4 regions of the Paenibacillus sp. FSL R7-0026 genome follow, and region 1 is predicted to be linked to each of the others. Evidence: riboswitches for the same ligand, from Rfam matches in the RefSeq annotation. Region 1 holds a riboswitch; each other region holds the start of a gene.
What was found. A riboswitch is a leader RNA that binds a small molecule or an ion and turns the genes downstream of it on or off. The one in region 1 is predicted to bind thiamine pyrophosphate.

Region 1 (3,166 bases):
AATAAGGGTGCGTCTACGCCAATATAACTCATGATGTCATAACTCAAGTATTCCTTCATATAACTATTGTCGCTAATCATGTTGTTCACAACGAGCTTGTCCAACCCCATCCAAGTTTGATCCTTAACATACTCATCAAACTTGATTTTGAAACTATATCGATCCGTTGTATCATCGCTAGCGACTTGCCGAAGGCTGGAGTTACCCTTTGGACGAATTCCGACGTTTTCAATCGTTGTTCCGTTAATCGTAATATTAGCTGAGATGTACTGCTCCTCATTTGCATTATCCAGCATTTCTTTCCATGCCGTTTCATCCACATCAATCGAAATGGACATAACCTCAGTTTTGTTGATTTGATCGGCATACCCTACTGTCTGCGCAGTATTCTCCGTTTTACTCTGATTATCCGTATTCGTTTGTTCCTTTTCAGTCGGATTGTTGTCCGAGTCTCCATTCTCTTGATTAGTCGAGCTGCATGCCGTCAGCATTGCAGTACATAACACCGCTACACCGATAAATTTAGGCCATTTGTATATGCTCATTGCCATCACCTCATGATTGTTGTTGAATCTTTTTATATGTAATCATCATAGATGGCAATTCTTAAATGAATCTGAATGAGTGGCGTCATATGGTACTCTCTAATTGAATTAACTACCAGTGAACTTAAGGCTCCAGCCTCCATGACATCTCCCAAAAATCAAGCTCAAAGCGACTACACATCACGAAAATATCCTCCATCCGTTGGTATGTTTCCTCGCTACAGCCTTCTAATAGCTTATCCGTAAACGTCACAAGGGATTGATTGCTGCTGTTGTATTCAGAGGAAGCATATCCTGTGATCCACTCTCCGTAAAAAGGATGATCAGCTGCGCCTGGCTTTTGGGCAAGGACTTGACCAATCTCTGCATAGCTCCATGAGCAGGCCAGAATGGATACAAGTACTTCTGCTATGCCACCTGCATGGGAAACAGAGAGCATATAGTTAGTATATGCTGCATTTTTCAGTGCAGGTTTTACCTGGAAAACATGATCCTCTGTAATTCCTAATCGCTCCATATAAGAACGATGAATTTTCATTTCACCATTCAGGATGTTATCTACGTTTTTACTAAAAAACTGCATCAATTTGGGGTCGTGCGACTTGACGATACCTAGTGCAAATACACGGGCATATTCGAACAGGTACAAGTAGTCTTGCAGCAAATAATAACGAAATTGTTCAACTGGTAAGGTACCATCTCCGATTCCTTTAACAAAGGGATGCTCGAGACATTCCTTCCACACGGGCTGTGCTGCCTGATATAGTCTCTCTGAAATAGTCAACATGTGTTCCTCCAATTCATAATGTACGTATTTAAAAACAAAAAAACGAAACATCCATAGGATGTTTCGCAGACAAATACACTAAAACAAGGGGGTTCGCATGAGCTACCCAAGTACAGTGTTTCATCGTTGCATCCCTACGTTGGCATTATCCAAATCAGGTAAGGTCGGTTTAACACCCTCTCAGCCGGTTAAGGCTCCCTCGCAAACGGTTAGTATGTAGTTAATTACTTTCTTATCCACATAAAAGAAAAAATAACATTCATTTAGTATATCAAGGGCTGTTAAATATAGTCAAGGCAGATTGTATCGCCCTCATCAGCTTGAGTGACGTATGTAAACGACAAAAAACCATCACAACAATGGTTGAGTTTTAGCCACTGTTATGATGGTTTCTATTCTTACAATTACTGCCGATGGTTTAATGCCCGAGTTTGTCCTTTCCCGCAAAAGTGAGTATTCCGTACTGGGAAGTGTTTCTCCAGCTCTCATTGGTTGTATCATTCCACTTGGCTACGCTCTGCTTACCTCCGCCCTGGTTGTCGTTAACTTGAAGCTCGAAACCGAGAACATTTCCTGCTTTAGGCGTCAGTGAATGTAACTGGATTCGGGCTTCTACGAGATATCCTTTATTTGTTTTCTTCACAGCACTTACAAGGCGTCCAGGCGAGGCACCCCCTGCAAAGGTTGCCATATTGTCTGCACTGATTCTGAACTGGGCATCATCATATTGAGAATACGGTGTGCGCTGGTGATTCTCGTCCAGGAAAATCTCAACCGAATCCTGATCCCATGGGTTGATACTATCTGTGATGATGTTTGGATCAGTGACGTCGATCAGCAGGTATAGATACTCACCCGACCACATTGCGCGAGCCACTGCCTCTGCACCTTCGGTCTCATTCAACCTTTTTACTTCAAATGGTACAGCCTTATTCCATAGGGCGTCTTTCTTCCCATCAATCTGAACAATCCCTTGCACAGCTTGTGCAGATTGGGGCATAGGGGCGAGTTGAATCACGCCGTATTTGCTTGTATCTTGTTCCTGAGATTGTGTTCGATCATTCCAGTATAGTGGATTATAAGGTTGTGTCCCATTTGCACCGCCATCAGTCACACGGATATCCAAGCCAACTTCATATTCTGAACCGGCTTGGATACCACCCCATGGAATGGACAATTCAACCTGATATCCGGCTTTGGTCTCGCGTACACGATATGAACGCTGCTCCGCTCCCTCAGCTTTGCCCGACCGCTTAATGATTACGTGTCGGTCATCTGCTTCATATGAAGTGGTCTTGCCATTGTTGAGATCAACAAAGATATCTACTCTGTCATTCACATCTGCCTTTGCATCCTGAACATCCACAAGGATATGCAGGTTACTATGATCCCATAAGGTGCGGAAACTGGCTGTTCCCGAAGAGTCACCCTTCAGTGGAGTAGACACCGCTTTGTTCCAGAGCGGATCTTGTGACTGTTTTTTGATATCCGGTTTACCCGAAAGTGAGACGGCCCTCTGTGTCAACACAGGCAAGCTGGATTCATCCACGAGCCCCCAGTATGCTTTTTTGGCCTTCAGGGCTGAATCAAACAGCATAGCCTGGTTGTTGTAAGACTTCTCATCTTGGAGTCCCCATAAGGTAACTGAAGAAATATGATCTTTGTGTTTTTTGTACAAATCCAACAGTTCCTTATATCGATACGCCTGCTTTACCGCAACTTCATCCGACATCTCTTCACCAAATGGAATTCCGCTATCCACATCCAGTTCCGTGATCTGAATATCCAATCCAAGTTCGGCGAACATGTTGATCGTTTTTTCAATTTCCTTGAT
Region 2 (3,166 bases), 440 kb from region 1:
TAGGGTTTCGGAACAATAACAAAAGTAATGTCTAATAGATAGGAGCAACCTCATCTTATGAGTTTATTGTCAGTAGAGAACGTAAGTCACAATTTTGGAGATCGCACGTTATTTAAAAATGTATCGTTTCGTTTACTTGCCGGAGAGCGGGTAGGACTTGTTGGTGCCAATGGTGTGGGTAAATCCACATTAATGAACATCCTTACCGGTAAATTGCTTAAAGATAGTGGAAAAGTGGAATGGACACCTAAGGTCCGTTATGGATATCTGGATCAGCACACGAAGCTTACGCCAGGCAAAACCATACGTGACGTGCTTAAAGATGCATTCCTTCCGTTGCTTGAATTGGAAAAAGAAATGATGAATATTACGGACCAGATGGCAGATGCAGATCCAGATAAGCTGGAGCAGTTGCTGGAAGAGATGGGCGATATTCAGGAACAACTGGAACAGGGCGACTTTTATCTGATTGACGTAAAAGTGGAAGAGATGGCCAATGGTCTTGGTTTGTCCGCAATTGGTCTTGATCGGGATGTCGCAGCTCTAAGTGGTGGACAACGTACCAAGGTGCTTCTTGCCAAGCTTCTGCTTGAGAAACCTACAGCTCTTTTGCTGGATGAGCCGACCAACTATCTGGATGTAGAGCACATTGAATGGCTGTCACGTTACCTGAAGGACTACCCGCACGCGTTCCTCTTAATCTCCCATGACACGGAATTCATGAATGAAGTCGTAAATGTCATTTATCATTTGGAATTTGCCAAATTAACGAGATATGCAGCGAACTATAACAAGTTCCTCGAGATGGCTGATATGAATAAAGCCCAGCATATTGATGCATACGAGAAGCAGCAAGAGTACATCAAGAAGCAGGAAGATTTCATTCAGCGTAACAAGGCACGTGCTTCAACTTCAGGTCGAGCGAAGAGCCGGGAGAAACAGCTGGACAGAATTGAACGTATTGATCGTCCAGATGAAGCAGCCAAACCAACGTTCAAATTCAAGGATGCCCGCGCGAGCAGCAAAACGGTCTTTGAGGGTATTGATTTTGAAATTGGATACACGTATCCTTTGCTGCCCAAAATGACGATGACGATTGAGCGCGGTGAGAAAATTGCCATCGTAGGTTGTAATGGTGTGGGTAAATCAACACTGCTGAAAACCATCCTGGGAAAAATATCTCCACTCAGTGGAAAGACTTTCTTGGGAGATTATCTGGAAACGGCCTATTTTGAGCAGGAAGTTCGTGCTGGGAATATCACGCCGATTGAGGATGTCTGGAATGAGTTTTCACATTTGACCCAGAATGAGGTCCGTGGTCATCTCGCTCGCTGTGGGTTGAAAAATGAGCATATTACCCGTCCGCTTAACATGCTGAGTGGTGGAGAGCAAGCCAAGGTTCGTTTATGCAAACTCTTGATGCGTGAAAGCAACTGGATTTTATTCGATGAGCCGACAAACCATCTCGATGTCACAGCCAAAGCGGAGTTGCAGCGTGCCTTGCAAGAATTCAAGGGAACGGTGTTACTGGTATCTCATGAACCTGATTTCTACGAGGGTTGGGTCACCAAAACATGGAATGTTGAAGAATGGTCTGAGAAAAACTAGACAATTCAAGCAATGCTTAATAGAAATGAACGGTGACAAAAAAATCCGTCTATGGTAATATAGGCTACAACTTCATATGAACACTAGGGGGGCCGCACGATGCGGCTGAGATGGAAGAATGCGATTCTGGACCCTTTGCACCTGATCTGGATCATACCAGCGTAGGGAAGTGGCGAGCGCGTTTCAGTGAATGACTTGAGCAAACGGCAATTCGAAGGATTCAACCGTCTGTTTAACGAATTGAAACATGCAGTTGCGTGTATAACGTTAAGGCTATAGGGTCTATAGCTTTATTGCACGAAATGAACTGTATGTATCAGTCAGTCATCTGGTCCTATAATTAATACGCAGCCACTCCCCTACGGGAGTGGCTTTTTTGTGTTTTCATAGCATTCACGCATGGAAGGAGATGAACAGTACGGTAATTTCTCATGAACATGTTCAAGAATCATTTGAATTGCATGTTGTATCTACGGGTGCAGGGGATCAAGCATCTTTTGTAAAAGCTGCAAAGGACGTTTGGCCATGGGTGGACTATATTCACATACGAGAGAAACAACTCTCGTGGCAACAAAAGATCGGTTGGGCTGAAAGTCTGCGTGGTGTTGGCGTTCCATCTTGTCGTATCGTTATCAATGGTTCAGAGCTGCCTTCACAGAATGACATCTATGGCGGTGTACATTGGGGGCAAGATGCGATACGAAACTATAACCCTGCTGTTATAAGCAATGTGCAACGCCTTCGTCTGGGTATATCTGTTCATTCAATCGATGAGGCAAAACTCGCTGAAGAACGGGGAGCCGATTACCTATTCTTCGGGCATGTCTACTCAACCAACAGTAAGCCGGATCTTGAACCAAGAGGATTATATGCTCTGGCTGAAGTGTGCTCTGGTGTCTCCATTCCTGTCATGGCGATTGGGGGCATCGAACCGGGAAACATTCACGCTATTCGCTTTGCAGGCGCACAGGGAGTCGCTGTGATCTCGAATGTATGGGCGAGCGATTCCCCGGATCGGGCGGCTGCATTATTAAGGCAGGCTATCGTTGCTACAGAAAGTCTGAGTCGCTGAATCAAGGAGATGAGAGGATGAAAAAGATCATTACAGATAGACCAGATAAGATTCATGCAGAAACGATTATTGTAGGCGGAGGCGTTGTTGGTTGTGCCATTGCGTATGAGCTTGCTTCCCGTGGACAGGATGTGCTGTTGCTGGAGCGTTCGGCGATTGCAGGTGGCACTTCTTGCGCGGCGGCTGGAATGCTGGCGGCAGATAGTGAGGATTTTGCTCATCCTTTGATGGCTAAGCTCGCCAGGCAGAGTAGACAGTTACTTATCGAGCAACAGGTGCTAATGGCTACACTCAGTGAGGTAGAGGTTGGTCTGCAACGTCAGGGATTCCTAACTCCTTTTCGTTCATACAGTGAATTAAGTAGTTACAAGGACAATCGGAAGTCTGCGTTGTCTGCTTCTGCTGATGAGGTATGGTGGGATCGTTCCGTTGTGCAACAGGAGGCATCATGGCTTAACAGAGATACGTATGGAGCCTACTACAGAC
Region 3 (3,166 bases), 2.3 Mb from region 1:
CATTAGTTGCAGAATCTGTTGTTGGCGTGTTTTTGCTGGTATTCGTGGTGCTGCATCCGCTAACGATCAGCAAAAGGCTAATGAGTATGATGGGAAGCAGGGAGTATATACCTTTGTTATTCATAAATGAAGTTCCTCATTTCATCGTTTTGTTTACATCTAATTGCTCTTTTTTTATCCAGCTATTTTTTCTCTCCATGACGTCGTAAGCAAAACCGTTTCTCCAGCCAGGCAATCAGTACAAACAAAACGATCCCCAGCAGGGATAAAAGCACAATAGCTGCAAACATCGCATCCGTGTTCATGTTGCTGGACATGCGACGGCTGAAGTATCCGAGACCTTTGCTGCCACCGAGCCATTCGCCAATCGTTGCCCCAACCACGCAGTACACCACAGACATCTTTAACCCTGAGAAAAAAGAGGGAAGTGCCAGTGGAACCTGGAGTTTGCAAAAAATATCCCACTTGCTGGCGCCCATGGTAAGCAGCAGTTCACGCTGCTCTGAATCGCCTTGGCGGAGTCCATCGTAGGTACTGACCACAATGGGGAAGAATGCGATTAAGAACACCACCGCGACTTTGCTCCACAACGTATAGCCAAACCACAGGATGAATACCGGGGACAAGGCAATCAGCGGGATGGTCTGACTGATCACAATGAAGGGATATATGGCCTTTTCAATCGATCGGTTCATATGCATGCCTGTTGCTAGCGTAATTCCAGTCACTATGGATAAGACAAAACCAACAACAACCTCCATAAAGGTAGCAGGCAGATGGATAGTCAACAGCAGACGACGATGCTCAACCAGTGAGCTTACGATGGCTGTGGGTGCAGGAATGATGAAGGAGGGCACCCATCCCATACGCACAATCACTTCCCAGATCGCCAGTAATAAGAGCATGAGCATAATAAACAAACCATATTGGGAAAACGACCTCGAGAGCCACTTAAAACACCACGTCCAGACGCTAACCTCAGCTCTATCATTTTGCATGCAGTTGTTCCTCCAGTTGTTTCCTCATCTGCACGAGAGCCGGTTCGTAGATCATGTCCGAATGCCTTGGGCGTGGTAAAGGAACCGTCATCTCCCGCAACTGCTGACCTTGTCCCCCTGGAGTTAACAGAATGATACGGTCACTTAACAGCAGGGCTTCTTCGATGTCATGTGTAATGAACAGCACGGTTTGGCCAAAGCCCTCCCACAGCTCCAGCAACCAGCGATGCATTTCTCGTTTGGTTAAGGCGTCGAGTGCACCGAAGGGTTCATCCAGCAACATGAGCTGCCCGCCTGTAAGCAAGGTACGCAGCAATGCCACCCGCTGCCGCATGCCGCCGGATAACTCATCTGGATAGGCCTGCTCATAACGGGACAAGCCGAACCTTGCCAATCCTGCGATGATATCGGCTCGTAGTTTGTCCTTGTCCTGTCGACCTGGTGCAAGCTCGGCAGGCAGCATGCAGTTCTCCATGACGGTACGCCAGGATAACAGCAGATCTTTCTGCGGCATATAGGCGACTCGTCCGAGCCGTTGTCCGTGCGGTACATCAGCAATATCGATGGTGCCGACGGTTGGCTCATGCAAGCCTGCGAGCAGCTTGAAGAGTGTGCTTTTACCTGATCCGCTGGACCCGATAAGCGAGACAAATTCTCCTTGTTGAACCTGAAGCGACACATTGGCGAGTACGGGTGAATCCTTTTTTTCGGAAAAAGCGAAGCTTATGTTCTCAATGGTTACATGGTTGGTCATCTGATCCTCACCCCCTTAATGCCAGACTGCTGGAATAACAACGGCATCCTATACTCTGCAAAAGGAACAAAAAAGACCCACCCATTTCCGGAGAAATGAGTGGGTCTGTAAGTTAAATCCGCAATTTAATCTTCACATACATGAAAAAATTCCGCTTACTAAAAGGCCGCTCCACTTCCCTCCGCTGGTATGATCCAGATCAGGTTCAAAGGGTCCGAATAGTCATATTCGTCTCAGCCGCAAGGCTCCCCTAGTGCAAAAGTTCAAGATATGCAGTTGTCTGTTCAGCATATATCACTTGAACATGAACTGTAAAGAGGCAGCATGATAACTGAACAATTTACCTCGGCTCATGAACCCGATATAATAGGGATGGCCCGTACAGGCCGGATCACAAAATGCAGGTGGGATTGTTCTCCCTCCTAGGCAGAATGGGGACCCGAGTTGAAAACGTTCAAAAAAGTATATATTGAGATCACGAGTATCTGCAATCTGGCTTGCAGCTTCTGTCCGCAGACGCAACGTGCCAAAGGATTCATTGACCCTGAAGTCTTCAACAATATACTGGAACAAGTTAAACCACACACCAATCATATTTATCTACATGTCAAAGGCGAACCCTTGTTGCATCCCAAAATAGATCTGTTGCTCGATTCCGCACATGAGAAGGGACTCAAGGTGAACATTACAACGAATGGTACACTGTTACCCAAGACTCAGCATAAATTGCTTGGCAAACCAGCGCTGCGGCAGATGAATTTCTCCCTGCACAGCTTCGATGGGCATGAAGGTTCAACAGACCGTGACGGTTACCTGCGTCATATTTTGTCCTTTGTACACGAGGCCGTTAAGCACAATGTCATCATCTCATTCCGGCTGTGGAATCTGACGCAGGATAACTTCACAAATGCTCAGATGAATCGAAATCGGGAGACCCTTGAAGTACTGGAACGTGAGTTCAATCTGGACTTCCGCATTGAGGAAAAAGTGGTTCCAGGCAGCGGGGTAAAAATTGCCCCGAATGTATACCTGAATCAGGACCATGAGTTCCAGTGGCCAAGTCTGGATGCACCTGAAGATGACGGCAAAGGTTTTTGCCACGCACTTCGCGGTCAGGCAGCTGTACTTGTGGATGGAACGGTGGTTCCATGCTGTCTTGATGGCGAGGGTGTAATTAACCTGGGTAATGTGCACGAGAAGTCATTCTCGGAGATTATTGAGGGTGAGCGAGCGAACAATCTGGTATATGGCTTCTCCAGGCGGGAAGCTGTAGAAGAGTTGTGTCGAAAGTGCGGTTATCGTCAGAGATTCGGAGCCTGATATCTTATATCAGCAAGCCGGAAGCCATTCAAGATCACACATTTGGAGACAAATGTAGTGGTCTTTCTTTGTTATCGGTGATTAAAGTTAGGGG
Region 4 (3,166 bases), 2.8 Mb from region 1:
CCGGGGATAAAGGCGAACGCTTCGCTTCTTCAGATGGGTTCTGTACTCTTCGTTCTTGTGTAAAAAAGTTAAACTTAAGCAATTTTTATTGGGGTAAAAACTCGTTTGTATATGCCTTGCTCACATCGATCTGTTCATCCAGCAGTTTTTTGCTAAACATCCAGTCGGTGTAGTTCTGCCATACTTCCTGCTTTTGCTCACCCCAACGCGGGGCGTCATCTGTGTACTTGGGACTAAGCCATTTCTGGCTTGCCAGTACGAGGTCTTTATCCAGATCCGGTACAGCCTTGATCAGAATGTTCGCTGCGTCTTCAGGATGATCAATTGCGTATTGATATCCTTCGGAGGTGGCTTTCAGGAACGCTTTCACCAGCTCAGGGTCGTTTTGGATCGTCTGCTCGTTTGTTACGAGGACAGGCGTGTAATAATCCAGTGCATCTGAATAATCCTTCACATATAACATGTCGATCGGTTCCCCGCGTAGTTCGGCTTCAATCCCCGTCCAAGCGTAGAAAATCCACGCGAAATCAATATCCCGTTTCACTGCGGTGAAAAAGTCGGCATCACCCATGTTAATGTTTTTCACTTTGGATACATCGGCGCCTTCGCCTTCCATAATGGATTGCATCACGGCTTCTTCCACAGGGGAGCCCCATCCGCCATAGGTTTTACCTTCAAAATCTTTCGGTGATTTGATCTTCCGATCCGCCGGAGCAGCGAACCCGGATGTATTATGCTGAATAACTGCTGCGATGGAGACCAATGGAACACCCTGTGTGCGGGCTTGAGTTACACTCTCCTGATAACTTACGCCAAAAGGCACTTCATTCGAGGCAACCATTGTATCTGCGCCACCGGCACCTGGTTGTACAATCTCCACGTTCAAGCCTTCGGCCTTATAAAAACCTTGATCTACAGCTGCATACAGGCCTGTATGATTCGTATTTGGTGTCCAGTCGAGCACCACTTTAATATCTTTCATGGCGGCAGTGTCACCTTCGTTGCTGCTTTCCGTATTTGTGTTGCCGTTCTGCCCAGCTGGGGCAGCTTCTTTGCTACCACATGCGGCTACAGTCACCATAAGCACGCATAAGAGCAACAATCCCATCGTTTTACTCCATTTCATCTGTGGTTCTCTCCTTCGGTATGTCCGGCCGATTGGCACGGGGTACTCCTTGGCTTCATATCCAATCATCTTGCATAAATCGACAGATTTATACCAGTTGAGATCCGGATGACGTTATTTTTGAGCGTAAGTAAACGTCCATCGATGTCATTCAAGGAAGCCAGACCGCGTTTAGCGGCAGTTTTTCTTGCAATATCAGAAAGGTGATGCTTCCAAACTTATACTTTCTGATAGTAACAAAAAAAGCGCCCCGTATTCCGGGACGCGTGCAGGCGTTAGAGAGGTGGCGTTCAGCCATAGGGCTGTGCCATTTCGATATACTCCGATTCCTACGCTGGCATGATCCAGATCAGGTCTAAGGGTTAGTATCTTGGTGGGATACACTCTCAGCCGGCCAATTCCGACTCCCCTGGGAAACTATGAAGTTACGGGCATTACTAGGTGTAATTATAGGCCAGCGGGTGGAACGTGTCCAGTCAGGAACTGGATGGGGACACGTATGAACTTATCAAAGAGGCTGATATACATATGTATATCAGCCTGTTTGGATGTGTTATTTTCAATAATTATCGTGGCGAATCATATAAGGAAATCTGACTGAGTGCAAAAGCATCGGATTTGGGCTCATAACCTACCTGTCTCTGAGTGGTTTCCAGATTCAATCGTTTAAACCGATTATTCGAGATCCCATGCAGTATGGTGAAGGGCTCCAGATCTGTAGTTGTAATTGCTTTGAACATCAAATCGCACAAGTCAGCCGGACTAATATACGCGCTCATATCCCTTGCCTCCAGCACTGGTCCGTCCGGTTGAAAATCATCATATGCACCTATACGTACCGCAACACTTTGTAAACCTTCGGTATACGCAAAATAGGAAGCGAGCGATTCTCCAAAACATTTGCTAACCCCGTACAAATTCCGCGGGCGTGTGGGCATGTCCGGATAGACTTGAGCATCAATGGGGTACCCCTCAATCGTCTGAGCACTGCTTGCAAGAATGACTCTTCGTACACCTTGGTCTTTAGCTGCACGGAATATATTAAATGTACCTTTGATATTGATATCCAACAACGATTCATAAAATCCGGCATGCGGGGAAGGGTCTCCCGCCAGATGTACAACCACATCCATGCCTTCGCAAGCATGCTGACAGGCTTCGGGATCTGTCACATCCAGCGTCATGATCTCATGGCTTGTCCCTTGATACGTATGCAGTCTGTCGATATTCAAATCCGTGAGTCGCAGGTGAAATGCTTCTGACAAGTGTTGGGACAAGTCACGTCCAATTTTCCCGGCTGCGCCGGTAATTAAAATGTTCATGAAATCAGCTCCAATTCTTAGCGCTGGAAGAACTCAATCCATTCCTTTTCAGGTCCATAGATGAAGAAATAGCGGTAACCGTTAGGCAGTGTGATAATCTCTCCATCGATAAATTCGGCTTCGGTGGATTGAATGCGTTTGTACTCAGAATCAAGATCATCCACGTGGATCGCAAAATGGTGCACCGTACCTTCGGAAGGCAGCTTGTCGCTGTATCCTTGAATTAACTCAATCTCAGTCTCGTTACTTCCATTGAAGCCAAGAAAGGCGAGCTGAATGACGCCGTTAGTATGGGTTACCCGGTCTTTTAATTCAAGACCAACAATCTCCGTATAGAAACGCAGCGTGGTCTCCAGATCACGTACGGCAATACCAACATGGTCAATACGTTTTTGAAAACTCATAATCTAAATCCTCCTTATGTAGTGAATGTTTCTACCATTTTAAGGGATATCATAGGGCTGTACTACATGGTTGTCAAATCCAATTTTAAATTGGAAAAAACATAATTGTTCACAGAATGTTCACTTATGTGGAGGGTTTGGTCATCTCTATAATTACGAAGGTAAACAGAGAGGATGAGAGAATTGCCAACCAGCAAGAAGGAACAGATTATTTTCGGATTAATGATGTGTACAGGAATGGTCTTGGTCATGATGTTCTTCAATCTATGGCACAGTGGGTTACTCGGCAAGATGTCCCCGCTTGAGATACTGCT

Region 2: linked by a shared signal. The riboswitch ahead of MKY44_RS16270 (thiamine phosphate synthase) and the one ahead of tenA (thiaminase II) in region 1 are both predicted to bind thiamine pyrophosphate.
Region 3: linked by a shared signal. The riboswitch ahead of MKY44_RS04500 (ABC transporter ATP-binding protein) and the one ahead of tenA (thiaminase II) in region 1 are both predicted to bind thiamine pyrophosphate.
Region 4: linked by a shared signal. The riboswitch ahead of MKY44_RS02380 (ABC transporter substrate-binding protein) and the one ahead of tenA (thiaminase II) in region 1 are both predicted to bind thiamine pyrophosphate.

Annotation. Positions count from the first base shown of each region.
Region 1 covers NZ_JBBORG010000001.1:3,253,995-3,257,160, reverse strand. Annotated here, with positions in the region: gene MKY44_RS14545 (CotH kinase family protein) at 1-545, opposite strand, end outside; gene tenA (thiaminase II) at 670-1,332, opposite strand; TPP riboswitch at 1,446-1,543, opposite strand; gene MKY44_RS14535 (endo-1,4-beta-xylanase) at 1,751-3,166, opposite strand, start outside.
Region 2 covers NZ_JBBORG010000001.1:3,694,923-3,698,088, reverse strand. Annotated here, with positions in the region: gene MKY44_RS16275 (ABC-F family ATP-binding cassette domain-containing protein) at 58-1,608, shown strand; TPP riboswitch at 1,684-1,793, shown strand; gene MKY44_RS16270 (thiamine phosphate synthase) at 2,018-2,680, shown strand; gene thiO (glycine oxidase ThiO) at 2,698-3,166, shown strand, end outside.
Region 3 covers NZ_JBBORG010000001.1:991,088-994,253, forward strand. Annotated here, with positions in the region: gene MKY44_RS04490 (ABC transporter substrate-binding protein) at 1-124, opposite strand, end outside; gene MKY44_RS04495 (ABC transporter permease) at 183-998, opposite strand; gene MKY44_RS04500 (ABC transporter ATP-binding protein) at 988-1,752, opposite strand; TPP riboswitch at 1,912-2,014, opposite strand; gene MKY44_RS04505 (radical SAM/SPASM domain-containing protein) at 2,197-3,072, shown strand.
Region 4 covers NZ_JBBORG010000001.1:490,626-493,791, forward strand. Annotated here, with positions in the region: gene MKY44_RS02380 (ABC transporter substrate-binding protein) at 86-1,126, opposite strand; TPP riboswitch at 1,435-1,547, opposite strand; gene MKY44_RS02385 (NAD-dependent epimerase/dehydratase family protein) at 1,693-2,448, opposite strand; gene MKY44_RS02390 (VOC family protein) at 2,466-2,852, opposite strand; gene MKY44_RS02395 (hypothetical protein) at 3,027-3,166, shown strand, end outside.